3 regions of the Paenibacillus sp. Marseille-P2973 genome follow, and region 3 is predicted to be linked to each of the others. Evidence: riboswitches for the same ligand, from Rfam matches in the RefSeq annotation. Region 3 holds a riboswitch; each other region holds the start of a gene.
The links. A riboswitch is a leader RNA that binds a small molecule or an ion and turns the genes downstream of it on or off. The one in region 3 is predicted to bind thiamine pyrophosphate.
Positions count from the first base shown of each region.

Region 1: another riboswitch for thiamine pyrophosphate. It lies ahead of KB559_RS12260 (ABC transporter substrate-binding protein); the one in region 3 lies ahead of KB559_RS17680 (ECF transporter S component).
Region 2: another riboswitch for thiamine pyrophosphate. It lies ahead of tenA (thiaminase II); the one in region 3 lies ahead of KB559_RS17680 (ECF transporter S component).

Region 1 is NZ_JAGQEH010000005.1:32,104-42,475, forward strand. Features, by position in the region: gene KB559_RS12235 (ABC transporter ATP-binding protein) at 1-94, opposite strand, end outside; gene KB559_RS12240 (sensor histidine kinase) at 293-1,444, shown strand; gene KB559_RS12245 (response regulator) at 1,477-2,139, shown strand; gene KB559_RS12250 (cold-shock protein) at 2,246-2,455, opposite strand; gene KB559_RS12255 (cold-shock protein) at 2,585-2,785, opposite strand; TPP riboswitch at 3,016-3,126, shown strand; gene KB559_RS12260 (ABC transporter substrate-binding protein) at 3,308-4,318, shown strand; gene KB559_RS12265 (thiamine-binding protein) at 4,389-4,682, shown strand; gene KB559_RS12270 (ABC transporter permease) at 4,679-5,449, shown strand; gene KB559_RS12275 (ABC transporter ATP-binding protein) at 5,467-6,282, shown strand; gene KB559_RS12280 (HD-GYP domain-containing protein) at 6,337-6,951, opposite strand; gene KB559_RS12285 (TatD family hydrolase) at 7,144-7,977, shown strand; gene KB559_RS12290 (DUF2087 domain-containing protein) at 8,741-9,334, shown strand; gene KB559_RS12295 (carbohydrate-binding protein) at 9,454-10,212, opposite strand.
Region 2 is NZ_JAGQEH010000007.1:65,195-75,566, reverse strand. Features, by position in the region: gene KB559_RS15440 (LysR family transcriptional regulator) at 1-224, shown strand, start outside; gene KB559_RS15435 (5-methyltetrahydropteroyltriglutamate--homocysteine S-methyltransferase) at 351-1,490, shown strand; gene KB559_RS15430 (glycoside hydrolase family 2 protein) at 1,618-3,501, shown strand; gene KB559_RS15425 (MFS transporter) at 3,488-4,798, shown strand; gene KB559_RS15420 (DUF2804 domain-containing protein) at 4,831-5,862, shown strand; gene KB559_RS15415 (sensor histidine kinase) at 5,962-7,227, shown strand; gene KB559_RS15410 (hypothetical protein) at 7,304-7,651, shown strand; TPP riboswitch at 7,725-7,831, shown strand; gene tenA (thiaminase II) at 7,945-8,631, shown strand; gene thiM (hydroxyethylthiazole kinase) at 8,697-9,539, shown strand; gene thiD (bifunctional hydroxymethylpyrimidine kinase/phosphomethylpyrimidine kinase) at 9,536-10,372, shown strand, end outside.
Region 3 is NZ_JAGQEH010000009.1:111,145-121,516, forward strand. Features, by position in the region: gene KB559_RS25220 (glycosyltransferase family 2 protein) at 1-1,109, opposite strand, end outside; gene KB559_RS17655 (glycosyltransferase family 2 protein) at 1,120-1,938, opposite strand; gene KB559_RS17660 (glycosyltransferase family 4 protein) at 2,147-3,331, opposite strand; gene KB559_RS17665 (YheC/YheD family endospore coat-associated protein) at 3,829-4,932, shown strand; gene KB559_RS17670 (energy-coupling factor transporter transmembrane component T family protein) at 5,003-5,815, opposite strand; gene KB559_RS17675 (ABC transporter ATP-binding protein) at 5,812-7,416, opposite strand; gene KB559_RS17680 (ECF transporter S component) at 7,419-8,051, opposite strand; TPP riboswitch at 8,160-8,271, opposite strand; gene asd (archaetidylserine decarboxylase) at 8,428-9,222, shown strand; gene KB559_RS17690 (hypothetical protein) at 9,236-10,117, opposite strand.

The DNA.
Region 1 (10,372 bases), on a different contig from region 3:
AGATCTCCCCTTCTTCAATGGACAGATTCAAATGATCCACGGACAGTTTATCCCCATAACGTTTAATCACATCTTTCATCTCTACAAGAGCCATCGTTCTTCCCCGCCTTCCGTCTTCTTTTCCCAATTCCTGTATTCATTCTATCAAGATCCCTCCGCTTCCGAAGGTAGAGATGGTCATAACTTGCGGGTGACCATAGTCACCTCTTCTTGAAGAAAGGACTTTTACCGAAACGGTGTTGTGCTATAATGAATCCAGCTTTGCAGTACATAAGAAAAAAGGTTGGGGAATATGCCTAAACGAACCCTGCTGTCGCTGGCTTACGGAATCGCCCTGATTACCTGCTTCCTTCAGATTTACGAGCTCTCGCAACCCGGATACGGGCTGTATTTAATTCGGGTCTTATGCCTGTTGGGCCTCCTTGTGGCGGGCCAGATTTTTGTATTCGAAGCTCCGCTTGCGGTCCTTTCGGTCGTACAAATCATGTATATGGCCTGGTTCTGCAAGACTTATGGCGAATTGACCGATTTCGCTGCCGTCACTCCGGTGTTTCTATATATGCGGCTGCCGCACCCCTATTCCCGCTGGGTCTTATTCGGCTTTCACGTTGCCGCGCTTAACTATGCCGTTTACGGTCAGCCTCTCCCGTGGATTGCGGCCAGCAATCTTTTCCTTTTGATCACAGGGCTCCTTCTCGCTCTTCTCCGGAACTTCGCCACAAATAAACAATCGGCCGATACCCGGTACGACGATCTCCGCAAAAAGCATTACGAGCTGGATGAAACGAGAAACCGGCTGCTGCTTTTCACCAAGCAAGTGGAAGGAGCAGCGCAGGCGGAGGAACGAAACCGTATCTCCCGCCAGCTCCACGATGATGTAGGTCACCGTCTGATCCGGGCTAAAATGATGATGGAAGCGGCGCTTCAGATTATCCCGAAGGATCAGGACAAGGGAATGACTATGCTGCTGCAAATTCGCGATCAATTGACTTCCGGGCTGGACGAGATGAGAGCGGCGGTTCGGCGCATGAAGCTTCCCGAGGAAGTTTCGGGAATTCACGCCCTGGGACGCATGCTGGAAGAGGTCGGTCGGGAGACCGGGCTGCGGACCAATTTGACGGTGGAGGGAAATCCTTATGCCCTGTATCCGAGCCAGGAACTGATCCTGTACAAAAACGCCCGGGAAGCTGTCACCAATGCGCTGAAGCACGGACATCCCGAGTCCGTGAACATCGTCATCTCCTACAAAGATCGTGAAGTCTGCATGGCGGTTAGCAATGACGGCGCCCTGCCGGAGACGATGCCATCCGAGACGAAAGGCCTCGGGCTGACAGGTATGAAAGAGCGTTGCGCTTTGGCGGGCGGTCAGTTGGATATCTCTCTGAGCCCGTTCTTTACGATAACAACAAGACTGCCGGTTGTGCGGCATGAAGAGATAATATAATTCTCAATGGGGAGATCGGAGTGAAACGCCTTATGACGACAACGAATCTGACGGTTTTTATTGTGGACGACGACCCTTTCATCCGGGAGAGCCTGACCTTGTTGATCGGTCTGGATCCTGAAATCGAGGTGGCCGGTTCGGCCTCCAACGGAGCTGAGGCTGCTGAGATCATCGGGCGCGGGCCTTATCCGGATGTGGTGCTGATGGATATCCGCATGCCCGTCTGCGACGGGGTTGAAGGAACGAAGAAGATCAAAGCGTTGTCTGACGGCATTTCAGTACTGATACTGACGACCTTTGACGATGATGAATTTATTATTGAAGCGTTGCGGAATGGGGCCAGCGGATATTTACTCAAAAACATCCCTCCCGACCGGATCATTCAAGGTATCAAAACGGTACATAGCGGAAGCATGCTCATTCACCCGGATGTGGCGCGGAAATTGACGGGACTGTTGCGCCCCGCTCCTCCAGCTCCATCCGATGTCAAGCTGACCGAGGCGGGATTAACGACTGCGGAGCAAAATGTGGTTAGGCTGATTGCCGACGGCATGTCCAACAAGGAGATCGCCGGACAGTTGTTTTTAAGCGAGGGAACGGTCAAAAATTACGTCACCGATATTCTCGGCAAGCTCGGCGTCCGCGACCGGACGCAACTGGCCATCCTGTACTGGAAAACCAAGAGCGGGTCTTGATATTAGCGCTTAAAATTACATAAGAGTTCTATAAATTCAAAAAAGCTGCCCCCCTGTATTCCCCGGAGGCAGCTTTATTATGATTCATAGGCAAATCCGGACCGGTTTAACGGTCCACTTTCATGGAGTTGGTGTTGATAAGTTGCGGAAGCATCTTCGTTCCCTTCACCATTTCAGAGGAACACAGCGGACATACCGGAACATAGTCAAACGCAAAGTTATCCCTCATCCATCCGTTGCAATCCTCGCTCATGCAAGACCATACCGGCGTGTTCTCTTCAGGAATTTCTTCAATCGTTTTTTTACGGTAGTTCATGATTACCTCCTATAAAGTTCTTTTGCCCAAGCACCTCTATGAGTAACTAACCCCGGAAACCATCAACCGTATGCTTAAAAAAAACAAAAACTGCCCTTAACGCACGCGTTAAGAGCAGTTATGCCTGCATTACAGTTTTACGACGTTCTCGGCTTGCGGTCCGCGGTTGCCTTGAACAACGTTAAATTGTACACGTTGGCCTTCATCAAGCGTTTTGAAGCCTTCGCCTGTGATAGCGCTGAAATGAACGAATACGTCATTTCCGCCTTCAACTTCGATAAAGCCGAAGCCTTTCTCAGCGTTGAACCATTTTACTGTTCCTGTTTCCATGAAAGATTACCTCCTGTTTAAAGATTAACATGATCCTTTTTTACATAAAAAAATTCACATATTGAAAAAAGTTCATTTTAAAAATTGACACTCTTTTCAATATCTGAATATCACTTCTTAAAACTTCAATTGTTTTCATTATACTCTGCCGGAATGTAAAAAGCAAATCAAAACCAAGTTTGCTGGACAGAAAGTTGATGCCGGACTATAATGACTAGTGTAATCCGCAGTTTATAGTTCAGGGGAGCTGGAAATTGGCCGGCTGAGATTGTGTCCTCAAGACACTGACCCTTTAACCTGATCTGGGTAATGCCAGCGTAGGAAGAATGTTTAGCATGGAGCTTGTTTTTTCGTAGCCATGAACCTACGCGTCCCGATCCGGGGCGCTTTTTTTGTATCCGGATCCCAGAGGACGCTGCCGCCAACAGAGTGTTTTCAGGAATGCATTGAACGAGAAACTGCGGAAATTCCACATCCGAAAAGGAGAGAATTTCTGTGAAGCAAACAAAATGGACGCTGCTGATGCTGTGCGGACTTCTGATCGCGGCCTTGACGGCCTGCGGCCAAAGCGACGGCAAGGCAAACAAAGCGGCCGGAAACGAAGCAGCCTCATCCGGCAAGGAACCATCCAAATCCATGCAGGACGTTAAGATCGTCCTCGACTGGAGTCCCAACACGAACCACACCGGTCTTTATGTAGCCAAAGAACAGGGCTTTTATGAAGAAGAAGGACTGAACGTCGATATTCTCTTGCCAGGATCCGGCGGCGCAGACGCCATGGTAGCTTCCGGCGAAGTTCCCTTCGGCATCAGCTACCAGGAGGGCGTGACCCAGGGCCGCACTCAAGGCGTTCCGCTCGTTTCGATCGCCGCAGTCATTCAGCATAATACCTCGGGCTTTGCGGCTCCGGTAGACCGGGGCATCAAAACTCCTAAAGATTATGAAGGCAAAACCTATGGCGGCTGGGGCTCCCCTGTCGAGGAAGCGATCTTGAAATCGATTATGGACCAGACCGGGGCCGATGTCGGCAAAGTAAAATTCGTCAATATGGGCGAAGCCGATTATTTTACGGCGGTAAAACGGGATATCGATTTTGCCTGGATCTTTTATGCGTGGACGGGAATTGAAGCCGAATTGCGCGGCGAGCCGCTGGACATGCAATATGTTAAGGATTATACGGATAAACTGGATTATTATACCCCGGTTATCGTAACGAATGAAAAAACGGCCGCAAACGACCCTGAGCTGGTGAAGGCCTTTATGCGGGCCACTTCCAAGGGCTATGAGTACGCGATCGAGCATCCGGAGGAAGCCGCGGACATTCTGCTTAAGGCGGTTCCGGATTTGGACAAGGAACTGGTCCTGGCAAGCCAAAAATGGCTGAGCCCGAAATACCAGGATGACGCGGCCCGTTGGGGAGAACAGAAACGCGAAGTATGGCAGAACTACTCCGATTGGATGCATGAGCGGGGCTTGATCGAGAAAGAACTGGATACCGACAAGGCTTTTACCAACGAATTTCTGCCTGAGTAATATAAGAGGTTACTTTGAACTCGCACTATAAATGCCCTATTTTAAATAAAAGTCTGGAGGATGAACAATTATGCCAAACGCACTTCTCAGCATTCAAATCATTCCTAAAACACCGAACGGTGAAGACGTAATCCCTTATGTCGACCGCGCTATCGAGGTTATTCAAGCATCCGGCGTCAAGTATCAGGTCAATCCGCTGGAAACGACAATGGAAGGCGATCTGGAAGAACTTCTGGCCATCGTCAAGCAAATGAATGAAGCGGTAACGGAATTCGGCAGCAAGGGGATCATCTCGCAAATTAAAATCTCTTACAATCCGCAAGGCGTCAGCATGGACAAGCTGACCGAGAAATATCGTCCATGAAGCTCCGCCGACTCTGGAACAGCATATGGCCGCCCTTAGTGGCGGTCATCTTGCTTTTGGCCGTTTGGCAGGCGGCAACCTCCATTTTTCAAATTGAAAAATGGATCCTCCCCAGCCCCTCCGATATCGTCAGGGAGGCCACGGGCGGCGCGGCCGGCCTCTGGAAGCATACGATGGCTACGCTGCGGCTTATGCTGTTAGGCTTCGCCATCGGTACCGGAACCGGGCTTCTGGTAGCTTTTTCGCTTCATTATATTCCGTTCCTGAAATCGTCGCTTTATCCGTTGATCATCCTTAGTCAGAATATACCTACGATCGCGCTCGCTCCTCTGCTCATGATCTGGTTCGGATTCGGCATTCTTCCGAAGATTATCGTGATCACCCTGGTCTGCTTTTTTCCGGTGGCCGTCGCGGCCATGGACGGGCTGACCCGTACCGACCGCGTCATGCTGGATTATATGAGAATGGCGGGCGCGTCCAAAGGCCAGATATTCCGTAAACTTGAGGTGCCCCATGCTCTCCCTTCCATCCTATCCGGCGTCAAAATTGCAGCCACATACAGTGTCATGGGGGCCGTGATCGCCGAATGGATCGGAGCGGATAAAGGCATCGGATATTACATGATGCTGCAGAAATCATCTTTTCGCACGGACAAAATATTCGTGGCCATCACCATCATAGTAACCATCAGCCTTGCCATGTTTGCGCTGATCGCCCTGTTGGAAAAATGGCTGGTCCGTTATAAACCTCTGAAGGAAGACAAATAAAAAGGGGGCTTTCGCCAATGATGAATACCGAAAAATCCGCCTCCGTCTCGGGTACCGATACCGCCGCGCTGGAGATTCAGGGAATCAGCCTTGCTTTTCGTAAACGGCGCCAGCAGCTGCCGGTGCTGAACGACATTTCTTTGACCGTGCCAGTTGGAAAATTCGTTTCTATCATCGGTCCCTCCGGCTGCGGAAAGAGCACGCTATTCCATGTGATCGGGGGCCTGCTGGAGCCGGACCAAGGGGTCGTGCGCATGGGCGGGCGGGAAGTAACGGGTCAGCGCGGGCTTATCAGCTATGTACCGCAAAAACCGGCCCTGTTCCCTTGGCGGAATACGCTGGACAATGTACTGCTCGCCCGGGAAATTTCGGGTGACGCCAACGAAGCGGCCCGTGCGGAAGCCCGGGAGTGGCTGGTCCGGGCTGGTCTCGGCGGCTTCGAGAAGTCCTACCCGCACATGCTGTCGGGCGGCATGCAGCAGCGGGCTTCCTTCCTGCGCGGACTGCTCGCTCCGCAGGAAGTGATATGCCTCGACGAGCCGTTCAGCTCCCTGGACGAGCTGACGCGCAGCGATATGCAGCGCTGGCTGCTCGATCTGTGGGAAACAAGCCGGCGGTCCGTGCTTCTGATCACGCACAGTGTAGATGAAGCGCTGTTGCTATCCGATACGATCTATTTATTCTCCGGCCGTCCGGCTTCCGTGCTCCACCGGGTGGATGTGCCATTTGCCCGGCCCCGGAGTGAAGGCGTTATGGAGGACCCCGGATTCCTGGAGCTTAAACGCGAAATAAGCGCGCGAATGAAGGAAGAACAAAGTAACAAGCCAATCTGAGAGACGGTTTCCTCCGCCTCTTCGGATTGGCTTGTTACTTAAGCGTTCTCATTTTTACAAGGAGTAAATCTCCAACGTTTCTTCGGATAAGCCCATCATCGCATGAACGACATCCGGATCAAACTGGGTGCCTGCATGCCGGATTAGTTCCAGCCTGGCTTCGCTCAGCTTAAGTCTCCGGCGGTAGAGCTGGTTCGACGTCATCGAATCGAACGCGTCAATGACAGCACAGATACGTGCTCCCAGCGGAATTTCCTCTCCGGCAAGCCCGTCAGGATACCCTCTTCCGTCCCAGCGTTCATGGTGGTGCTTTACGATTTGCACAATTTCCGGACCGAATCCCGGATTGCTCTCCGCCATCGCTGCACCGATCACAGGATGCTGCTTAAGCGCTTCCCATTGAGCATGAGTCAACGGCTCACGCTGGGTAATCACTTCCCTCGGAATGAAGGTCTTCCCGATGTCGTGCAGGAAGCAACCTCTGACCAACTGCCCGGTCTCCCGTTCCGGCAATTTCAGCGGTACCGCTATCTTCTCAGCCAACATGGCGACTCTTGTCGAGTGGTAATAAATTTCCGGATGTTTGTCCAGCAGCGCCTTTAGCCATTTTCCGGCGTCCGGGTCCTGGTCCAATTTCAGTTGTTCTATGTATATAGTTGAAGCAGCCACCGGTCCTACCCCCTAATGCCCAAGTCTGACTTGTTTAGCTCTGTAATTCCAAAAATGTGGTAGTTTTGTAATGGAACTCTTTAACATTATAGGCCAAAAGTTAGAATTATGCATAGGTAAAAGTGACGAATTTTGATGAAAAAAGTAAAATAACCGAACTATCATCTTCCAGCATAGGAGTGAAATTAATTAATGGATTCTTTATTTTACGCCGCATCGGGGCCCCGCTCCGATGATCGCTTCCCTTTTATCGACGCTCATATCCATCTTGACCTTTACGAGGAGGCTGTCCAACATCGGCTTATTAAAGAAGCAGCCGAACTGGGAGCTGCGGCTTTGATAGGCGTGTCCATGGATCTGGCCTCTTCCCGGAAAAACCTCGAGCTCTCCGAACAATATCCGGGGCTTGTGATCCCCGCCTTCGGCTATCATCCGGAACAACCGGTCCCGTCGCCTACTGAAACGGAGGCTTTGTTGTCATGGATCGAGGAGAACGCCTCAAGCATGGCTGCCGTAGGTGAAATCGGCTTGCCTTATTACTCGCGATTGGAAGCGGAGGAACGGGGCGAAGCATTTGACCTTTCCCCGTATATCGAGTTACTCGAGCAGCTTCTACAGCTTGCGGGCAGACTTGGCAAACCCGTTGTGCTTCATGCCGTCTACGACGATGCGGACCTGGTGTGCGATCTACTGGATCGCCATGGGATTGAGAAGGCACACTTTCATTGGTTCAAGGGCCCGGAACATACAGTGCGCCGCATGGCTGAGCGCGGATATTTCGTCTCGTTCACGCCGGATTTGCTGTACGAGCCGGAGATCATGGATTTGGCGCGATATTACCCCGCCGAGCTCGTCATGGCGGAGACCGACGGTCCCTGGCCGTTCGAAGGACCGTTTACCGGTCAGCCTACGCACCCCGGCATGGTTCGTGAGGTGGCCGCGGCATGGGCTCGTCTGCATGGGATAACGGAGGCAGAGGGATCCCGTATCCTGTTTAATAACACACGGCGATTCTACGGGATATAGTGGCAGCTACGCTGCCGCAGTTTGTTGAAGGTTTAAAAAAGTGGGGGTTGGCCATTCTTGGGAATCGCTTCTTCTTCGGGGCCCTTAGTTTGTTTTAACGGACACAGCGGACCTTAACAGCTAAAAATCGGGGATTTTGATCGGCTAACGGACATGAGAGACGCTATTCTCCTTATTTAGGCTGCAATGTGCCAGATTTGGCCTAATTAAGGTCTCTGGTGTCCGTTAGAATTAAAATTAATGAAATTATGGCCAATTAAGGTCCCTCATGTCCGTTAGAGTTCGGCGGCTTAGCACACTTGGGGCACTTGGAGCACTTGGAGCACTTGGAGCACTTGGGGCACTTGGGGCACACAGCACACTTAGCTCACTGGGCTTACTTACCGCACTTACCGCACTCACCTCACTTACCTCACTTACCTCACTTACCTCACTTACCACACTTACCGCACTTACTGCTCTTACCACACTTACCACACTTACCACACTTACCGCACTTACCATACTTACCACATTTACCACACTTACCACATTTACCGCTCTTACCTCACTTACCTCACTTATCTCACTTGCCACGAATAGCCCACTTCGATCAAACTCTCGATTAAGCACCGCCATGCCGGAAATGGCAACCTTCCTATCAACAAATTAGCGTTCCCCTTCCCCCGACAGATCCTATTGACAACGAACTTCGCTCATGAAATAATTTGGTAACCATCTAATTAGTCTGTTATCAAATTTCAATATAAGGAGGGACCTCCCCATGCAGCTTGATAAAATCGTCCAGTTTCATAAAACAATCGGCGACGTCACCCGCATCCGGATCATCGCTTTGCTCAAGAACGGCCCGCTTCACGGCCAAGCGCTGGCCGGGAAACTGGGCGTCTCGCCTCCAACGATCACCCACCACATGGCGAAACTGCGCGAGACCGACCTGATTTACGAACGCCGGGACAAAAACACGATCTACTTTTATCTGAATGAAAAGAGTCTTGCCCTGCAAGCTCAAGCCATATTGAACATCGGAGTTAACAACGAGTCGGAGCCCGGTAATGATAATCTTGCGGCGAGTGAGAAAGCCTTGGAGAAAATGACGGTCATCCGTAACTTTTTCACCAAGGACGGCATGCTGAAGCACTTGCCTGCACAGCTCAAGAAAAAACGGTTTGTCCTCGAGCATCTAGTGCAAGGTTTGGAGCCGCATAAGAAATACACCGAGAAGGAAATCAACGAGTACATTAAAAAATACCACGAGGATTTTGCCACGATCCGCCGCGAATTCATTATGCATCATTATATGTACCGGGAAAACGGGATCTATGAATTAAATCCGCCGGAGCTGTGGGGCCGGTCCTGATCGCCCGTGAGTGCTGAGGCAACGGAAACAGGGTGTCCGTCATTATTTACGACGAAAAGGATCACAGAGCGGAGTAGCAAGCTCTTCGTGATCCTCCTCCTAATGTATTTTTCTATAACTTAGTGTACCTCGTAATTATGACCGTAGTTATTATCCCTATACGTTTGCCCGCCAGTTGTATAGGAAATTGCATATTTAACATTCCAAGCTCCCGGAACGTCGAAACTATATTTCCAGCCTTCCACACTATTCAAATTATTCAAGCGGCCGACATATGTGGCGTAGCCTTCATGAATCGTTGCCCAGTTATCCGTGGTATAAACAATCTTTACTGTTTTCGCCGGATTCAGGTTTTTCACATAGATATTGCCGCTGAATGTTCCATTATTCAGATTACTATCGGCGTTAAGCACATTTGGTTTCCCCAAAATGATGGATGTTAGAGGGTATGAATTATTCACTTCATTGTAATAATTCTCTGACCCGTTGTTATCCCAATAGGTCTGGTTATTCACTTCATATTTAATAGCGAATTTTATGAATTTCAGATTCTTCAACTCGGAATGATCTGCAGTAGAACCATTTGTGGAAATGCTGAAATGCCATTTCTCATGGCTTGCATCCGTCGGCCCGACATAATAAGCACTCGCATCATACCAGGTTGTGTTATCTGTTGTGTAGTGGACAGTCACTGTCTTTACGGGTCCCAGATTCGCCACCTCGATATTGCCGCTGAATCCGACATATCCAGGTTTATAAATAACACTGATGTCCGAATCGATAAGCTTGACCTCATCACTGCCGGCAAATGCCGATTCTGCAAAAGATACACCAAAAATCAGAGTAAACATCATTAATCCAGCAAATAGTTTCTTCATTGCTTTCACAGTTTTCTCTCCTCTAATTTAGTTTTTTGCACCGCGGTCAAACGATATACAAACATAGATAGATAAATCCTATGCTTTATTTTTCTCCTATCCTCCCTTCCTTGAACTCTTTCGGAAAATAAATGTAATTTCACGTATGTAAATTATTTCC
Region 2 (10,372 bases), on a different contig from region 3:
ACCGGGCGACGCTATTCAATCTGCTGATCGGGTTGAACGGGTACACGATTTCTACAGGCGTGCTCAGTTCGGACCTCAATGGAAACGAAATTATTCCAGTCCCGCTCGATTGCAGTGAGAGCATCAATGTCGGCTGGATTTGTCATAAGCATGCGACGCTTTCCAAGTTGGCGTTGGCATACGTCGAGGCTCTGAAGGAGTCCGTGAAGATTACCCAGGGCTAGCAAAAAGATAGATATAGCTTTTGGCTATAACCAGTTATAGCTTATTAGAGTTACTCTATAGCCGGAAAGGTATGGTATTTTTCTCTTAACGAATTCAAATTCAATCGTGAAGAGGAGATATCAGCCATGTGCAACGTGACGACGGTTCAAGGAACATCCAGAAAGGCGGCGCCATACCGGTTTGATGTAGTGGGCAGTTTTTTGCGGCCGGAGGCTTTGAAGAAGGCCAGAGCGCAATTCGGCAAAGGAGAGATTACGGAGGCCGAGCTGAAGCAAATTGAGGATCGCGAAATTATCCAATTGGTCGAGCAGCAAAAAGCGGCCGGACTTCAGGCCGTGACGGACGGAGAGTTCAGACGTTCCTGGTGGCATTTGGATTTCATGTGGGGACTGGACGGCGTAGAGAAGGCAGGATCGGAAAAAGGCTACCAGTTCAACGGCATTGAGACAAGAGCGGAAACCGCGCGTTTGAACGGGAAAATCGGATTTTCCGACCATCCGTTCGTCGAGCACTTCCGGTTCTTGAAGCAAGCGGCAGGAGACGACGTCGTTGCCCGCCAGACGATTCCGGCGCCAGCGCAGTTCCTGGCGGAGCTGCTCCGTCCAGAGAACAAGGCAAGTACGGACAAGTATTATAGCAGCACCGACGAGTTGGCGAGAGATACCGCTCAGGCTTATCATAAGGCGATTCTTGCTTTTTATGAGGAAGGATGCCGCAACATTCAACTGGATGATTGCACATGGGGCATGCTCTGTGACCGGGAATTCGCTAAAACGATGCAGGGTGCGGGGGTGGATACGGCCGAAATCGCGAAGCTGTATGCCCGCGTAAATCAGGAGGCGGTTGAGGGATTGCCGTCCGACCTGGTCGTAACGACCCATGTATGCCGCGGCAATTACTACTCCACCTGGGCTTCGTCTGGCGGATATGAGCCGGTTGCGGAAACGTTGTTCGGAATACAGCATATCGACGGCTATTATCTTGAATTCGATACAGAGCGGGCCGGGGATTTTACACCGCTGAAAGAGCTAAAGGATCAACAGGTCGTCTTGGGATTGTTCTCTTCCAAAACAGGAGTGCTGGAGGACAAGGATGTCATTGTCGCCCGCATTAAAGAAGCAGCGGAAATTGTGGGCTTGGACCAAATTTGCCTCAGCCCGCAGTGCGGATTTGCCTCTACGGAGGAAGGTAATCTGTTGACGGAGGAAGAACAGTGGCGGAAGCTGGCCTTCATCAAGGAAATTGCCGAGGAAATATGGAGCTAGAGAATATAGTGAGAGCGGGATCCGGTGCATATCGGGTTCCGCTCTTTTTGCGAGGAATTCATGGATTATCAAAACAATAAATATAGATTAGAATTGCTATTATGCAAGGCAGAAAAGGAGGGATGACATGCAACGGACGGAACAGTCCGGCTGGAAAGCCGGAGCAGGGCTGAAGACCCGATGGGGGCGCCAGGTCGACCCGCAGCGAGTGCTTCCGGAATACCCGCGGCCTCAAATGGTCAGGGACGAGTGGATGAATTTGAACGGGCTTTGGGAATATGCGATCACTCCCAGGGCGAAAGGGAGCGGTACACCGGACTTGTGGGACGGTCTAATTCTGGTTCCATTTCCGGTAGAGTCGGCTCTGTCAGGGGTGCAGCAACCGCTGGGTCCCGGGGAATTGTTGTGGTACAGGAGAACATTTTCCGTGCCGGACAATTGGAAAGGGCGAAGGCTGCTGCTGCATTTTGGGGCGGTGGACTGGGAAACGGAAATCTGGGTCAACGGGCGTAAAGCCGGAGAACATACCGGAGGTTACACCCCATTTTCCCTGGATATTACCGAGCATTTGAATGCAGGAAATGCGGAGCGGAGTCAAGAGCAAGAGATTATTGTTCGGGTCTGGGATCCGACGGACACGTTCGGGCAAGAACGCGGCAAGCAGGCTTTGAATCCCAAGGGGCTGTTCTATACGGCCGTCTCGGGGATTTGGCAGACTGTATGGCTTGAGCCGGTTCCCGAAGCGCATATCGCCTCCTTTCGGCTGGTGCCCGACCTGGCGGACGGGGAGTTGTCCGTATTTATACATATTGATTCTGCGAATGGTGGATCCGATTCCGCACATAACCGCATTGAGGCGATAGCTTATGCGGATGGCGAAATCGCCGCAACCGGGGGTAGTCCGGTTGGCGGGGAACTGAAGCTTTATTTTTCGAAAATGAAGTTATGGAGCCCGGACAACCCGTTTCTGTACGATCTAACCGTCCAATTGCATGCGGAAGACGGAAGCACGCTCGATACGATACAAAGTTACTTTGCGATGCGGGATTTCCGTGTCGGGAAGGATAAGGCCGGCGCAGTCAGACTGCTCCTGAACGGGGAGCCGCTGTTCCAGCATGGTGTCCTGGACCAAGGGTATTGGCCTGACGGTTTATATACCGCTCCGAGTGACGAGGCACTGGCTTATGATGTCGAAACCGTGAAGAGGCTCGGCTTCAACATGGTGCGGAAGCATATTAAAATCGAACCCGCCAGGTGGTACTATCATTGCGACCGGCTCGGACTGATTGTTTGGCAGGACATGATTAACGGCGGCGGGGGCTGGAACCATTTGCATCATTTCATCCTCCCTAATTTTGTAAGCGCAATCAAAGTGAAAGACGACAAGTATAAGGCCTTGGGCAGGTCGGAAACCTCAAACCGCGACAACTATCGCAAGGAATTAAAAGAGATGGTGGACGCATTGTACAATGTCCCGTGCATCGGGGTGTGGGTTCCGTTCAATGAAGCCTGGGGACAATTCGATGCCGCGGACATTGCGGAATGGCTCAAGGCCTATGACCCGTCCCGTCCGGTGGACCATGCCAGCGGCTGGCATGATCAAGAGGCGGGCGATTTCAAGAGCGTGCATATCTATTTTCGCAAGCTGAAAATGCCGAAGAAGTCCGGCGGCCGCGCGGTCGTGATTTCCGAATATGGGGGCTACAGTCTGATGGAGGAGGCGCATGTGTGGCGGGAAGGCAAAGGCTTCGGATATAGGAAGTTCAAGAGCCGGGAAGCGCTGAACGCCGCTTATGCCTCACTGATCAAGAAGCAATTGAAACCATTGCTCAATCAGGGGGTAGCCGCTGCCGTCTATACCCAACTGACCGATGTCGAGACCGAACTAAACGGAATTCTGACCTATGACCGGGAAATCGTCAAGCTGGACGAAGGGTTGCTGAATGAGCTTCATGACGATTTGCTGAACGAGCTGCGTAACGACATGATGGAAGGGGTTGAGGTTTATTAAAAACGGGGGCATTTCGTCAAAAAATTGGACATTGATCTGGATTCTTGGCATGGCGGGGCAGGTTTGCTGGAACATCGAAAATTCCTGGTTCAACACCTTTGTTTATGCCAAAATCGCCAAAGATCCGTCCATTATTTCATGGATGGTCGGCATCAGCGCGATCGTATCTACGCTGACCACCTTCTTGATCGGGACCTGGGGGGACCGGGCCGGAAAGAGGAAGCCGTTTATCGCCGTCGGTTATATTTGCTGGGGTGTATTTACGATGGTTTTTGGAGCGACGGAGTTTATCCCCAAAAATCCCTTGATCATCGCCATCGTCGTCATCGTAGCCGCCGATGCCGTCATGAGCTTCTTCGGCTCGACCGGTTATGATGCCGGATACAATCCCTGGACTACGGACATTTCAAATGTGCATAACCGGGGCAAGCTCGGCGCGGCTTTTGCCGCCATGCCGGTGCTGGCTACGATATTCGGGGCCGTCGTATCCGGAATGCTGGTGGATGCCCTTGATTTCTTTCCCTTTTTTACGATGATGGGCGGTATGGTAACGGTGACGGGGATACTCGCGCTGTTCATGTTGAAGGATGACCCGGGTTTGAAGGCAAGGAAGCTGGAAGGCGGCTACTGGCGCCAGTTTGCCGGAGTGTTCCGGGTACGTACGGTGCTGGAGAATAAGGAATTATTTTGGGTGTTCGTGATTAACGCCGTGTTCTTTACCGCTTTTAATGTCTATTTCCCCTACATTACTATCTATCTTAACAACTACCTCAACATGAGCTACTCTCTTTCCGGCGCTTTACAGGGCATCGGGCTCGTGGCCGCCATATTCCTGACGTTGCCGGCTGCCGGATTCATCAAACGAGGCAAGCTCGCCTCCGTCATCCTGTTTGCCGTGCTGGCCAATGTTACAGGATTGCTTATCATTTCCCGGTTTTCCAGTCATTTCGTGCTGTTGATCGGGATTTTCGGAGCCGGAATCGGCTATGTCCTGATGATGCAAACGGTGACCGCCTGGGTCAAAAATTTGTACCCCGAGCAGCAACGGGGGCAATTTGAAGGGATCAGAATGGTGTTTGCCGTCTGTCTGCCCATGGTGATCGGGCCTTTGCTTTCGGGATTCGTGATCACGCAATACGGAGTACACAGGGTTATTGATGGAGTTTCAGGCATGGTGCCGACCGAAACGCTCTTTCTTGTATCGGCGCTGGTGACGATTCTTACGGTATTGCCGTTAATCCCGGCGGGGAGATTCGCCAAGATGCGACTGCAGTCGGATGCTTCGGAACCAAAATAGAATCATACTCATATGGAGGTGCGGCTAAAGCTATGCAACAAAACTATCAACATCAGATCGTTACGCCGGGGGACCTGCTTGACGGCAACGGCTCTCTTTTGCAGAAGGGATATTCGACACAGGCCGTGCTGAATTATAACCGTTCCGGAATTAAGGTACCACCCTGGAAAATCAAAGAATGGGATTTCTATCAGGTGTCCAATGACGATTACTGTCTGCAGCTTACGATCGGACATGTATCTTATGCAGGCAGTATTGCGGTGAAGCTGTTTGAATTTGCTACCGGAAAGCATTATGAGGTTTCCCGGATGCTTGCCTTGCCGTTTAACCGTTTGCGTATGCCGCTATCCGCCGAAGAAGGGGATCTGACCTACAGCCGGAAAGATATGTTCATGCAATTTCAGGTGTACGAAGGCGGAAGAAGACTGATTTGCCGGGCCGGCGGCGGCGGGAACCTGCCGAGGATGGAGGTCGACGTCGCCCTGTCCCAGCCCGACAAAACGTCGCTCGTCATCGCCACGCCTTTTGACGAGCATCGCTCCTATTTTTATTACAACCATAAGATTAATTGCATGCCTGCTACAGGCTCTGTAAAGGTTGACGGTAAGGAGTATCGTTTTGAGCCGGATTCTTCCTTTGGGCTGCTGGATTGGGGTAGAGGGGTATGGCCGTTCCGTCACGAATGGTTTTGGGGAAACGGCAGCTGCTATGTGGACGGGAAACGCTTTGGCTTCAACATTGGCCATGGCTTCGGCAACACGTCGGCAGCCACGGAAAATATGCTGTTCTATGACGGAAAGGCCCATAAGCTGGGCCGGGTCATCTATGATTTGCCTGCCGGCGGCTATATGTCCAAGAAAAGAATTACGAGCGATGACGGAAGATTCGAGATGGAGTTCACGCCGATTTATGACCAGCAGACGGCGACGAAGCTGTTGTTCGTGGACAATAAATGCCATCAGTTGTTCGGTACGTTTACGGGAAAAGCCGTGCTCGACGACGGTCGGGTCCTGGAAATTAAGGAGATGGTAGCGTTTATCGAACATGCGGTAAATAATTGGTGATTTGCTTGGTTAAGCCGGGAATTAAAGGGTTTAAAGATAGTAGGATGGAATTATTATACAACTAAATTTTAATGTCCTGGAAATGAAGGGTGACTGCGGATGACCATTGTAAAGGAAATAATACTCCAGTTATTTTTTGCCCTTATGCCCTTTCTGATGTTCAATGTTTATTACCGGGATTCGCCCCGGAATTACTCGCGGAAATTCATTATAATTACTACTGCGATCTGCTTGTTCTTCTCCATGACCTTCGGGGCAAGCGCAGTGACCGGGTACTATTATGACATAAGGTATGTGTTTCTCTTCTTCGGACTCATTTTCGGCGGCTTGCCTGCAGGTCTCATTCTGCTGCTGGAATTTGTACTGTACCGTTTGTACTTGGGCGGCGACGGGATGGGAATTGCGATGGTGATCATGTTGATCATCTTTCCCCTATCCTTGGCTTTACGTCGGATGTACTTGGCTGCCAGGCAAAAAGTGCCCGTCGTATTATTGGCGGGCTTCATTTTCTTCTTCGTACCGCTCCTGTTCGTCTATTTGTATAATCCGGATCCTATCGAAAATAATCTGTTGTTTCATATATTTGTTGTTCCGGTCCAGAACTTTATCGGCAATTGGCTGCTGATTTCGTTGTTTCAAAAGGCAGTGAAGGATAAGGAGCTGTTTATCGAATACGCGCAAAATGAAAAAGTCTTGGTGATTAGCCAGGTAGCCGCATCGCTGGTTCATGAGGTACGCAACCCGCTCACTGCGGTAAAGGGGTTCCTCAAGCTGATTCGCGAATCCTCGCTGGAACGGGATAAAGTCAATCGTTACATAGATATTTGCGTTAGCGAAATGGAACGTACCGAATATATACTCTCGGAGTATCTTTCCATCTCAAAGCCCTTGACGGATCATCAAGAATCGACCGATCTGTCGAACCTGTTGAAAATAACGGTGGAAGTGATGCGCCCTTATGCGAATATGAACAATGTCGCGCTGGAAGGGCAGATCCCGGAAGGCCAGATATGGATTCTGGCCAATCCCGAGAAAATCAAACAGATACTTATGAATATGATCAAGAACGCGATTGAAGCCTGCTACGACTCCACGGAGGGAAGGGTGACCCTGGAACTGGGGGCAGTTGGCGGAGAAGCCGTGTTGACGATAGAAGACAATGGGATCGGGATGACGAAGGACCAAATCGAGAAGTTGGGCTCTGTTTTTTTCTCCACCAAGGCCAGAGGGACGGGGCTTGGCCTTACGTTCTCCTATCAGGCGATTCAGGCAATTGGGGGAACAGTATCCTTGAAGAGCGTCCACCGGGGAGGGACCCGGTTTACGATCACCTTGCCCTTGCATGAACGGGCGGAAGCCAAGTGAATAAGGTTTAGCGGCCGGCTGGCCTAAAATCGCACGCTTCGGCATATCCATGGGATATAAAGGAGCGTGAGAATTTTTGGACAAGATCGTGGAACGTTATTATGAGGTAAAACAGCAGCAGAAAGAGCTGGACCGGGAATTGGGGGAGCTTCGCCAAGCCATTCTGGATTACTGCCGGGATCAGGATACGACCGGTCTGGATCTCGAAAGCCATAAGGTAACGCTCGTCCTGCAAAACCGGAGGGAATACGATGAGAACCGGTTGTACGAAGCCCTGCCCGACCTCGAGCTTTGGCGAATGCTGTCCAAGCCGGATTCCGGTAAAATCGCGAGCTTGGTCAAATTAAAGGTCATTTCGGAAGAGAAGATCAAAGACACTTATGCGATCAAGAATGTTACCCTGCTGCAGGTGGATAAGAAGTAATTAAAGAGTCTTCCCTCGCGACGTGTTTGACAAATCTTGTAAGCCTGGGGTACAGTATGTATCAATAGAATAGGAAATCCACTAGGGGAGCCGTTAAACGGCTGAGACAAGAGACGAATTCTTGGACCCTTTGAACCTGATCTAGTTCGTACTAGCGTAGGGAAGTGGAGCCGGCCCTTCAAAGGCGATACGTATGTTCGTATTATATTGCAGATGAAGCCGCTCCGTTTCCGGGGCGGTTTTTTTGGTATGCGGATTCCTATTCTAAAACTATTTACCGGAGGTGGGCGTTGGTGAACTTTACCGAGGAGGTACGCCGGGAGGCGGATGGTCTGTTCGACGCGATCTATGAGCATCCTTTTGTCCGCGGAATTGCGGAAGGAAAGCTGGAAAGGGAGCAGCTGATCCATTATGTCAAACAGGATTATGAATATTTGAATGCGTATATGCGAATTTACGGGATCGCGATTTCGAAATGCACGCGGCGGGAAGATATTGAAATGTTTAATGAGCAGATTGGCTTTATTTTGCACAGCGAGGTTCATCCGCATCAAAATTTCTGCACCGCTGCGGGGGTGACATATGAGCAAATGCAGGGCTATCCGCTTGCTCCTTCCGCGCACCATTACATCAAACATATGCTGACGGTTGCCCATGAAGGAAGTCTTGGCGAAATGCTGGCGGCGCTGCTGCCATGCCCTTGGACATACCTGGAAATCGGCCAAAGGCTGATCGAGGAAGTCCGGCCAGAGCCGTCTCATCCCTTCTATGACTGGATTCAATTTTATGGGGGGCTCGCGGGTGATACCACGGTGAAGCTGCGCAAACAGGTGGATTTATGGGCGGAAGAGGCCGGCGCGGCGGAGCGGGAGCGCATGAAGGAGCATTTTATGCATAGCTGCCAACTGGAATACCTGTTCTGGGACATGGCATATAAGCAGGAAGAATGGCCCGTTCCGATGCGGGCGGCGGTGTTTTGAGCCGGGCAGACTTTATTTTCTTTTTCAAATCTATCTATTTCATAAAGAAAGGTTGATTGAACAATATGAGTATGCTGGAAAGAGAACTGTCCTCACTTCTTGCCAAATTGCAAAAGACGAAACCGCTCGTTCATAACATGACCAATGTAGTCGTGACCAATTTTACGGCCAACGGGCTTTACGCGCTGGGAGCCTCTCCCGTTATGGCTTACGCACCGGAAGAGGTCGCCGACATGGCGAAAGTCGCGGGCGCGGTAGTGCTGAATATCGGAACGCTGAACAGCGACCTTGTGGAGGCGATGATCATCGCCGGGCGTTCGGCCAACGAGAACGGCGTTCCCGTGCTGCTTGATCCGGTCGGGGCCGGGGCAACGAGATTCCGGACGGAATCCTCGCTGCGGATCATGCGTGAGGTGCGGGTTTCGCTGGTGCGGGGAAATGCGGCCGAGATTGCGCATCTCATCGGCGAGACCCGCGAGATCAAAGGCGTGGACGCCGGTGACAGCGGAAGCTACGACAACGCCATCCTGGCGGTCCGGGCCGCCCAGGAGTTGGGAACGGTTGTAGCCATCACCGGGCGGGAGGATGTGATCACCGACGGGAAGCTGTGCCGGGTGATCAGCGGCGGCGACGCGCTGATGACGCAGGTAACCGGCACGGGATGCCTGTTGACGTCGGTGTTGGGCGCTTTTGCGGCGGTCGAGGAGGACTTGCTGCTCGCCGGGACGGCCGGGCTGGCCTTCTATGGCACGGCGGCTGCCCGCGCCGCCGAGCGAACGGCCGCCTTCGGCCCTGGCAGCTTCCAGACCGCCTTCCTGGATGAGCTCGCGAAGCTGCATCCGCATTCGCTGAAGGGCTACGCCTCCGTCCGGGAAATCCAGGCGGCGACGGCCGGGGGCCTGGTGTGACCCGCCACGGCCTTGCCAAGGCGCTGACGGTCGCCGGATCGGACAGCGGCGGCGGAGCCGGGATTCAGGCCGACCTCAAAACGTTTCAGGAACTGAACGTTTACGGCATGTCGGCCATCACGGCGGTCACCGTGCAGAACACGCTCGGTGTCAGCGGGGTCTACCCGCTGCCGGCCTCAGCGGCAGCGGAGCAGATCCGGGCTGTCGGCAGCGATCTCGGCGTCGATGCCGTGAAGACCGGCATGTTGTTTAACGCCGACATCATTCATGCCGTTGCCGAAGAGGTCCGGCGCTTCCGCTGGGAACGCCTCGTCGTCGATCCGGTGATGATCGCGAAGGGCGGGGCTGAGCTGCTTCAGCAAGAAGCGGTGCACGCGCTGGAGAAGGACCTGCTTCCGCTGGCCTTGGCGGTTACGCCGAACATCCCGGAGGCGGAGGCACTCTCCGGCGTGACGATCCGCACGATGCAGGACCGGAAGAAGGCCGCTGAGATCATCAGCGCCATGGGGCCCAAGCTGGTCGTGATCAAGGGCGGTCATGATGAAGCCGGGGGTGGAAGCGACAGCGGAGCGGACGGAGCGGATGGAGAAACAGCCGAGGAAACCAGCGGTGACTATGCCGGAAAGATCGGACCGGGGGAACCGCCTGAGGTAGAAGGGCGCGGCGGCGGGATCGTAACGGACCTGCTGTACGACGGCAAGTCCTTTACGGAACTGACCGGCAAAAGGATTTCCACCCTACATACGCATGGTACCGGCTGTACCTTCTCCGCTGCGCTGACCGCGTGTCTCGCCAAGGGCATGGCACCGCTGGAAGCGGTGAAGCTGGCGAGA
Region 3 (10,372 bases):
GCGCCTTTTCGGTGCATCGCCTCGTTCAACGCTTCAAGATGATCGCCCAAAATAAGCTGGAGAACGCTATTGCCTGCGCCAGAATTCCCTTCACGCATCCGGTTGCGCCCGATAACATCGGCTGTGCAGGGAGCGGATACCGTCAATCCTTCGAGCAGGGCCGCTGCCTGCGCCTTAGGAGGTACGGCAAGGATTCCTGTCCCGATGGTGTTTATCGCCTTGCGGGATAGTACATGCGGAACCGCGGTCAGCGAATTGCTCTTCAAATCCTGGCGCCCCAGAACCTGATTCAGAAACAACTTGCAACGGGTCACCTCATCCTGTCGTTCATAAAGAGGAAGATAGCCTGAAATATCATTCAGCACCACGTCAATACCTCTCTCTTGTTCATATAGAAAAGCCGCCAATTCTTCGGCAGGTACAGCCATATCCCCATCAACGAACAGCAAGGAATCACCACATGCCAGAGCCGCCCCGACGGAACGGCCGACGTCATGTCCAAGCCGCTCCGGATAATAGGCCAGAATCACGTTTTTCCGATCTTTCACTTTGCCGAAGCTGTTATCGGTGCACCCGTTAAGCACGACGACCATTTCCTGAAGCGGAATGCGTTCCAATTCATCCAGCAAGTTTCCAAGCGTTCTCTCCTCGTTGCAAGCGATGATGACTACCGACGCTTTTCCTGACAGGGGGACCGGAACCCCGTACAGACGGGGATTCTCTCTTTTGGAAGCGGCATAACCATCCCGGAAAGCTGTTCCCAACGCAAGGGCACGATCATAGGAAGGAGACGGATCTTCCGCTCGGCTGCGGAACCATTCAGTCAACAAGGACCGAAAATGCTCCCTTGGAGGGAGTGAGGTTCCAAGCCGCTCCAATCGCAAAGCTTCCGCCCCGGCGGAGACCCCGGCTCCATAAGCTCCTTTTAAATCGACTTTGGGCTCAATTTGGATTACATATTTCTTTGGCAATCTTTGTTTGCCCTGGGCCTTGCGATTCGGTAGAGAAGGAGATCTTCGCTTGCCCGACCGGACGCGTTTGAGACGATTCGCCCGAATGACGGGCTTTTGGCGGTATTTCCGCGTTCTTCCAAGTACGGTTTTGTTCACGGTATTTTAATCACCTTGCCCTTTCGCGGAGTCGTCCCAGATCAGAGAAGCCGCCGCGCGGGCCCCGTTGCTTCATAGCTAACCCAGCCGCTTCCAAGTGATCTCCCAATACCAGCCCGGTCAGCAAATCTCCATGTTTGGAACGGAGCCTCGGGCGATTCAAACGGCCGACATCCACGGAATGCACCGGTCGGATCTTCAGTCCTTCCAGGATAGCGGCTGTCTGGGCCAACGGCGGTTTCTCCAGCTTTTCATAACCGATTCGGCTAGCCGCCTGTCTGCTGAGCGCATGCGGCACCGCGGTTAGGGACGCGCCTTTCAAATCGGACCTGTTCAGCAATGTATTCAGTGTATGCTTAGCGCTGACAACCGGATGAACCTCCCGAGTCTGAACCGGGCCTTCGTAATCATTCAGGGCCAAATCACTGCCGGATAGAATGGCTGCAGTGAAAGGCCGAAGATCTTTGGCGGGAATCACCATATCCCCGTCTAAGAACAGCAGCACTTCCCCTTTAGCCTGCCTTGCGCCGACCGCTCTCGGGACATCATGCCCGAGCGGTTCTTTGTATTCGAGAACGATAGCCCCGAGCTTCCTGGCAAGCTGCGCGCTCCGGTCCGTACAGCCATTCGCCACAACAATGATTTCGGTCTTAGGATGAACTTTGGTCGCTTCCCGGATGACCCTCCCGAGCGTCCGATGCTCGTTCATAACCGGAATGATGACAGATACCACCGGTTCTGGAGAGCTGCGAAATGTGGCCTGATCCCGCCTCGTTCTACGGCGGGCAGGCCGGGTTTGCCGGGCTCGAAACCGGCGTCTCTTATCCATCAGGACCCATCCTTCCCGGATATTATTAATAGACGGAATATAAGATAGTTTATGCTCTTCTCTGTCCCACGCAACGGCAAACGTACAGAGGAGAGCCGAAGCACACCCAAATTAGCAAACAAGCAGAATGTCGCGGCGAAAGCCCGCAAACATTCTGCTCGATCGGCAACGAGGTGACGCTGCCATAAACATTCATATAAACTTGCAACTACTGATATAGTGAAGCGGCGGATGTAACAGGCTCTTTACCCTGTTTGGTCATGAGGCGGACCCATCGGTCAGCCGCATGATGCCAGCGGAAGCGGCTGCGCGCACTTTCAGCACCGGCAAGGCCCATGCTTCTGCAAAGCTCCGTATTGTCCAGCAGCCGGATGATTGCAGCAGGCAATTCATCATTCAGGCGCTCCGCAGGCAGCAGCACCCCCGATTGTCCATGCTCAACGACTTCCGGGATACCGCCGGCGCGGGAGGCTATCACGGGTACGCCCGACGCCATGGCTTCCACATTGACCAAGCCGAAAGCTTCTTCTTTGCCTGACGGAACGACTACCATATCGGCCAGATTGTAGCAGTCGGCTACCCCGGGATATGGCGTGAACGGCTGAAAAACGACATGCTCCGGCCAAGAGTCCGCCAGCGATTTCAAGCTGCGCACATACATGGTTTCCCGCAAGCTTCCATAAAAAGCGCTGCCGACAATTAAAAAGAGAGCCTCCGGATGTCTTTGGACAACGGCCGGGACTGCTTGAAGCAAGGCATGCACCCCTTTTTCGGGAATCAGCCTTCCTACAAACAGAACCACTTTACGCCCGTTCCAGCCGTAATCGTGAAGTCTCGCCCGACGCAGCGCTTCGCCTGCGGGGGTCCATCGCGGCACGAAATCCTCCGGACTCACCCCGAGATGATTCACCTCCACCGGAACCGAAAGGCCTGGGAAACGTCGCAGCAGCTCCTTGCGCAGAAACTCGCTGTTCACAATAATACCGTCAAGCGTGCGGAGCTTCTCTGATCCGCTCCGGTCCGGAAAGTCTCCCGATTGGATAAACGTCGTAGAGTGAAGGGACAAGAACACTTCCGAACCGGGCAACCTCTGCTTGATCCGGTAAGCCAGAAGAGGCCGATTATGGACATCGACCGCATCGGGCCGCCAGGACCTTAGATGGCGAAGTACCGATGGAAAATAGGAACTCCCGCCCGGCACTCTCAAGCAGGGAACACCTCCAAGCCCCTGCGGGGAAGCCGGATCCTTCCCGATTCTGCCAAAGATCCGAATATCAAGCCTGTCTGAGGCCAGCGGAACCATCTTTTCAATGACACGCTCCACCGAGCTGCTCCTCCCCGAAGGAATCACGAACGATCCTGGGGTGACCACCGCTACTTTACGGAAACTCACGGGAATACTCCCTCCTTGCCTCCATTTTCTTATAGAGGTTGTTCAAAAAGTCATCTTTCCACGACGAAGCTGATCATGATGAGAACTCGGCATCGAATCTTGAATTCAGCCGGGCCTTCCGTTGCTCACGTACCTCATGTACGCTCCGCTACTCAGCCCCTAGCTTCATCCAACCTTCTTGGTCCTAAAAACCTAACTTTTTGAACACGCACTTATATTGTAGTTATACGATGCGAGCGTATCCGGTGTGACTTATTTTTTAAAGTGTACGAACATCAAACCATAGTTTTCTCTTAACAATCGCTATAAAAGGCAGGCACAAAAAAAGCCGGAATTCTCCGGCCCGAAGTATGTGGAATTACGAATTACCCTGCTAAGTCAAATCAGGCTGTTGACTTCCCTCATCCGTCCATGCTGAATCGGGACGAACAACATAAATTAAAGGGAGCCACAACAAGGTCAAAGGAGATTTCAGACTTGCAGAAGGAGGGAGGAACATGCCGCCCGATTATGTCGGTATTCTGTTAAACGCCAAAGCACACCAGGGAGCAGGGAAAGGCAGAACCGGTCAGGAGGCTCTACCCTTCTACGAAGAAGCCGCCGCCCGATACGATCTCAAACCTTGTTATCTGCGTCTGGATGATATCCATCCCGAATCCGGCAAAAGTCTCGTTTACCTGAAAGAAAACGATAGATTCAGGAAAGCGCTCATTGAAACCCCGCCGGTTATTCATAATCGTGCGATCTATAAAGCGCCGTCCGCGCTGGGGAAAATCCGGGGCCTGCAGCAGCAGGGAATAACCATTTACAATCACAACAACCGGTATGGCAAAGATGAAATCCACCGACTGCTGGCTGAGCATCCCCGACTCTCGTATCATCTGCCTGCTTCCCTGCGCGCCACGCCGGGAAATATTGACCTGATGATGCAGCGCTACAGCGACTTGCTGCTCAAACCGGCAAGCGCTTCGGTTGGCCGCGGAATTATGCGCCTGAAGCTGGACAACCGGGGATGGTGCCTGCTCTACAAGGGACGCCGGACAGTAGACCGGTGGAAGGCGCTCCGTCTTGATAAGCGAACTCCATTACCAATCTGGGTGAAGCGAAGAATCACGCAAATTCCATACTTGATACAGGAAAGACTGCCCCTGGCTGAAACGGATGGCCGCCCCTTGGACGTCCGCGTAACCGTTCAGCGGGGACTGACCGGAGACTGGGGCGTAACGGGGCTATATGCCAAGGTTTCCGCTCCCGGCCGTTTCCTTTCCAATCTTGCCCAGGGAGGCAGCGCTTTTCCGGCAGCTTCGTTATTCCGCCGCATATTTCCGCCATCCACGGCAGCACGCGTCCTTGCGGACAGCCAGACTGTAGCCCTTGCGGCCGCCGCTTACCTGTCCGGCCGGTTGCCTCTGCTCGCCGACCTGGGCATGGATATCGGAATTACCAATGACGGGCGGATTTACATTATTGAATGCAACGGCAGAGACCAGCGTTACGGATTTCGTAAAGCCGGCATGAACGAAATATGGTTTGACACCTACCAGCAGCCTATGGCTTTTGCCCGCTATTTGCTGCAGCATCATTCAGGCCCTCGCGGATAACTCTGTACAGCAAAAAACACAAGTCTTACCGGAAAAAGCCCTGACATGGCGAATACATGATGAACGCTTATTACGGATTGGCGGAATACCTGACATCCGCAATGTGAAACAGCGGGAAAACGTCGCTAAGCATCAGGGCCAATACTACTGCCGCTGCGAATACCGCAGCGGCCAGCGGATCATAGCGCGTGAATAGCGAAGGATAATAGTAGGATCTCCGGCCGTTCCCGTTGAAAGCCTTCGCCTCCATCGCTACCGCCACGCGATGGGCTCTCCGTATACTCTGGGACAGCAACGGGACCGCGTACATCTTGATGCCGGCAAACCATCCCCGCGGCCCTTTCAGACTCCGCGCTCCCCGGATACGGAGGGCGTTCCGCCGGATCAGGAATTCTTCCCAAACCATCGGTAGCAGCCGGATCGAGGCCATAAAGCTGTACGCATATTTGGGGGGAAGCTTTACTTTCTGCATCAAAGCATAGAACAAATCCACAGAAGATGTCGTGAGAACAAACAACAGCCCCTCCGACGCAAAGGTTACGGATTTAAACCCGATATGAATGCCGCGATAGAAGCTTTCCTCCGTAATCCGGATCAACCCCCACTCCCACCACATTTCATCCCCTTTACCGAAAAGGATCATCGTCGAAGAAGACGATATAAACACCAATCCGAAAGACAGCACGATCAACAACACCTTCCAGAAGGCATATCCGCTTTGCCAGAACAGCAGCAGCGTGAACATCACCGCCTGGTAGAACATAAAATCAAGCCGATGCGTAAACAAAGCCACGAAAAAGAGCAGGATGACAAGCACCAGTTTAAGTACCGGATTGGCTCTGTGCATCCATGTCGTAAAGGAAGGATTCAGCCATTTCTTCATAGCAATACCTCTACCGCGCCGGTCTCGCACACTTTATGCGGAAGTGAGGATCCCCGATTCGTATATCCGCAATCGGTCAGGGTCCCCTCTCTGACTTCCCATCGGCGTGTCGCTACCGCTTCCGCAATCTGTTCCTCGTGGGTTACCATCACGACCGCTGTTCCTCTACGCCGCATTTCCTCGCACAAATTCAAAATAGCAAAAGTGTTCACGGCATCCTGCCCGAACGTCGGCTCGTCAAGCAGCAGCACCGGTCTCTCCATGACAGCTGCTCCCGCCACGCTCAATCTCCGCTTCTGTCCGAGCGATAATTGATACGGATGACGCAGCTCTAATCCGACAAGACCGAATTGGTCCAGCGCATGATCTACTCGCCGCTGAATCTCTTCCGAAGAGAACCCTTCTTCTATTAACGAAAAACCGATTTCCCGGTCGACCCGGTTCTCGACAAACTGAAATTCGGGATTTTGAAAGACGAATCCTATTTTTTTCGACAGCGCCAGGATTTGCCGGGTTCGAGTCTTCTTTCCGTCGAACCGTTCACCGCATAGAAGATAGCTTCCCTCGGAGGGAAGCAGTCCCATCAGCGCAAGCAGGAGCGAGCTTTTTCCGGCCCCGTTCGGGCCCGTAACCGCAATGAAATCCCCGGGGTACACTTCAGCCCGCTCGATCTGAATAACCGTGCGGTCCCCGCGAAAGCCTTGGAACTCGGAAAGCTCGATAACCGGCCGGAGTAATGGTTCCCCGGCAGTCAGCCGGGTGGAATTGGCCCAAGGCATGATCCCCTTTTCCGCTTCCTGTGCTTGGCCTTCCGATGCCCGAAAACGATCCCAGACGCCGGGATGCCAGATCCCGTATTCCTCCAATTCCGTTTGGCAGCGGACAAACAACTCCTCCGGAGCCCCTTGCCCCAACAATTGTCCCTGGGGGCCGAACAAGGCTACCCGATCCACCAGCCCCAGATCAAGCACCTCCTCGATCCGGTGCTCGACAATAATGAGTGTCCTTCCCTCGGCCACCCGGGAAACTGCCTCCCAGATTTGCCTTCGCCCCTCTGGATCCAACAGAGCGGAAGGCTCGTCAAGCAGCAGTACCTCCGGATCCATCAGCAGAATTGAAGCGAGGGCCAGCCGCTGCTTCATTCCCTGGGACAACGAATCAATCGGAAGATGAATCTCCGGCAGATGAAGCCCGACTTGTTCTAGAGCATCTACCATCCGCGGTCGCATTTCCTCTCTTGGAATTCCCCGATTCTCCAGCACAAAGGCCAGTTCCTCATCAACAAAAGGCATGCAAAACTGAGTATCTGGATCTTGGAACAGCATTCCCCACGATGGGGGAATCACTTGCTCCGAGCTCCTCATAGGCACCTCCACTAGCCCCGGAATGATGCCCGCAAGCACCTGCAGCAGCGTTGACTTTCCGCTGCCGCTTGGCCCAAGCAGCAGCAGTCTCTCTCCGCGCCTGACCGAGAAGGAGAGATCTTTAAACACAAAGGAGTCCGTCTCAGGATATTTGAGACGTAAATCCCGAACCGCCGCAGCCGTATTGAATTCCGTGTATGTACTTGATGCTGTGGCGTTGTTCCGCAAAAGATCCATCGTTAATCTTCCAATGCGGCGTAATCCTTCGCCGCAACGGGCCGAAGCAGCGAGGTGACGCCGGTCGCTTCTACCGCCTTAGCCAAAGCATAGGCCAGATAACCGGCAATCAAAGCGGAGCTGACTGCACGCATCGAGTATTTGGCAATGAGCATCCAAGTGCTATAGTCAGCGACGTAACCGTAATAAATATCGGGGATCAGAGAGCCCACGGAGGCGCCGACTCCCGCCAGAGCAGCCACGGAGCCGGAAAATTTACGGTAACGGAACAAAGCGAACACGAGCTCAGCTCCTAACCCCTGGAGCACACTGTATAGCACCAGTTGAATCCCCCATTCGCTCCCGAACAAAATCTCCACGTGGGCCGCCGCCACTTCGGCCAGAACAGCTACACCGGGTTTTCGAATCAGCAGAAAGACGAGGGTTGCAGCAATAAACCACATGCCGTAGACCAGTTCGTCCGCTTGAAAGAACAATGGGGAAAACAGCTTGTAGACGGAAGACCAGAAGTGATAGATTACTCCGAGCACAAGCGATACCAGTATCGTCACCAGAATGTCGCTCAGCTTCAGACCCCTTCTCTGGGCGGGAATAGGCGCCCCAGGGCCATTTCCTTGATTCAAACTCTCTTGCATGATAAATCCTCCTTTTGACTAAATAGTGGTTTGGACGCAAAAAAACCGGCTGAATAAGCTCAGACGGTTGCTAGGTCCACGGGAGAAAAGCATGAGTAATAAACATGCATTCCGGAACGTTAGATTCTCTACGCTGGCATTATCCAGTTCAGATTAACGGTCTGCAGCGGGTTAAGCTGCCATCTCAGCCTGATTCACTCAAGCCCCCGTATCCCTTATGCGATTGGAATAAATATACTCTAGAACCTTCCAAATAATCAAGCAAAAAAACAAGAAGGCACTTTCGCAGTTGATTTCAAGCCTATTCTATGTCAATATTAGCGGAAGTGGAAAAGGGATTATTGTCCCGTTGATCATGGTGTTAGGGGGATACGACTTGGCCGCAAACTGGATGAAATGGATGACAGAACTGACCTCCCGAAAGTGGATTTCCAGGCTAATGGGCCGGTTCTCGCATTCGCAAGCGAGCCGCTATTTAATTCCTTGGTTCGCAAAATCATACGGTATTCCGCTGCATGAGGCAGAGATGGAATTGAAAGAATACCGTACGCTAAACCAATTTTTTACGAGAAAACTAAAGAGCGGCATGCGGCCGATTGCTCAGCTGGAAGGCGGGTTGATCAGTCCGGTCGATGCGCTCATTACTTTTATGGGGGAAATCCGGTCGGGCACGATTCTGAATGTCAAAGGCCAGGATTACACCCTGAAAGATTTGCTTAACCATTCACCGCATGCGCAGACCTATGAGCATGGATATGCCTTTGTCCTTTATCTGAGCCCGACCGACTATCATCGGATTCACGCTCCCGTAGCCGGTACCTTGGTGGAAAGCGAGCATATTAAAGGCCGTGTGTATCCCGTCAATGATTTCAGCATGCGGAATATGAAATACGTGCTCAGCCGCAACGAGAGGTTGATAACCTACATATCGCATGAACGCGGAGAGATTGCCGTGGTCAAGGTCGGAGCGATGAACGTAAGCAGCATCCGCTATACCGACGATCAAGCCGAGATATGGAATCAAGGCGACGATCTGGCCTACTTCGAATTTGGCTCCACAGTGGTGCTCTTGACCGAGAACGGCACCTTCGAGCCGTCCCCGGAGCACGCCGTCGGCCAAAAGGTCAAGATGGGCGAACTCCTGGGGCGCTTCTACCCGCCTTCCAAATAACCCGAGGGGCCAGTTACTTTACGGTAATGGCCCCTACGGATGCGTTCAGCGACAGAAGCGGACCTCCGTCTCCCCGCTTGCTCTTGCCTTTCGGTGCCCCATCAACCCCGCCGATATCGGCATTCGTTTCCAGATCGCAGTTCACCGAATCGGCCAGCGTGGCTTCAATGCTTCCAATATCCGCATTAACATATAAATTCCCGCCGCTCTCCATCCGTCCTATGCTAAGCTCGATACTGCCCGTTGAGGTGTTCACCTTCGATTCACCCGTAATTCCCGCATCCACAATTACAATTCGGCCTACGTCATTATCAACATCATAGCTTCCGCTCAGCCCGGTAAGAGTGATGTCTCCGACATTGTTGGTCACCCGGAAATCGGTAATATGTTCGGGAAGACCGATCGTGTAATCAATGCTGAACTCGGAATAATTGTATTTCTCTTTTGCCCACTCCCAAAGACTTCGGTCCGGATCGTCCTTCGCATGTGTAGATACGATAAGCCCTTCTCCTTCAGGGGTGATGGATACGGCCGCCTGATCAAGCACTTCTTGCAGATCAACCTTACGGAAGGTGCTCTTGTGCGCCCAAATCTTCGCTTTTACCGTAACTTCGTTTCCCTTCGTCCCCTGAATCTCCACATTTCCAACACTGTTATCCAGCGTAAGCTTTGAAGCCGAATCGCCTTGTGTCGAAGCCGAAAGCTCCAGCGTCGTTCCGTTTTCCTTCAGTCTTTCTACCTGACCGTCGACGGTTTTTTCTACCGTTTGCCCGATCGCCCCTGTCGCCGCTTCGGCGATTTCCTTCGCTTTTTCGTTCGCTCCCGAACAAGCGGTAAGCATAACCAATACTGCTGTCGCCGCCGCAATCGCTAACGGTTTATATTTTGTATTCATTCTTTGTCCTCCTCATATGGGGTTCTCTATGTATTCTTGTGCGCTCATATAAATCGATGCTACTATCGTAATCCACCGGAGGATAAATGAACACTGGCTGCAGACCAGATTCCTCCTGGACCAAAGTCGGAAGGACAGCCGCCTCTAAATAACCCCATAAAAAAACAGCCGTCCAGAGCAAGCTCCGATCGACCGTCTTTATCAATCATATCTTATTTGAACACCGGAATCGTAATTCCCGGCGCATGAAATTAA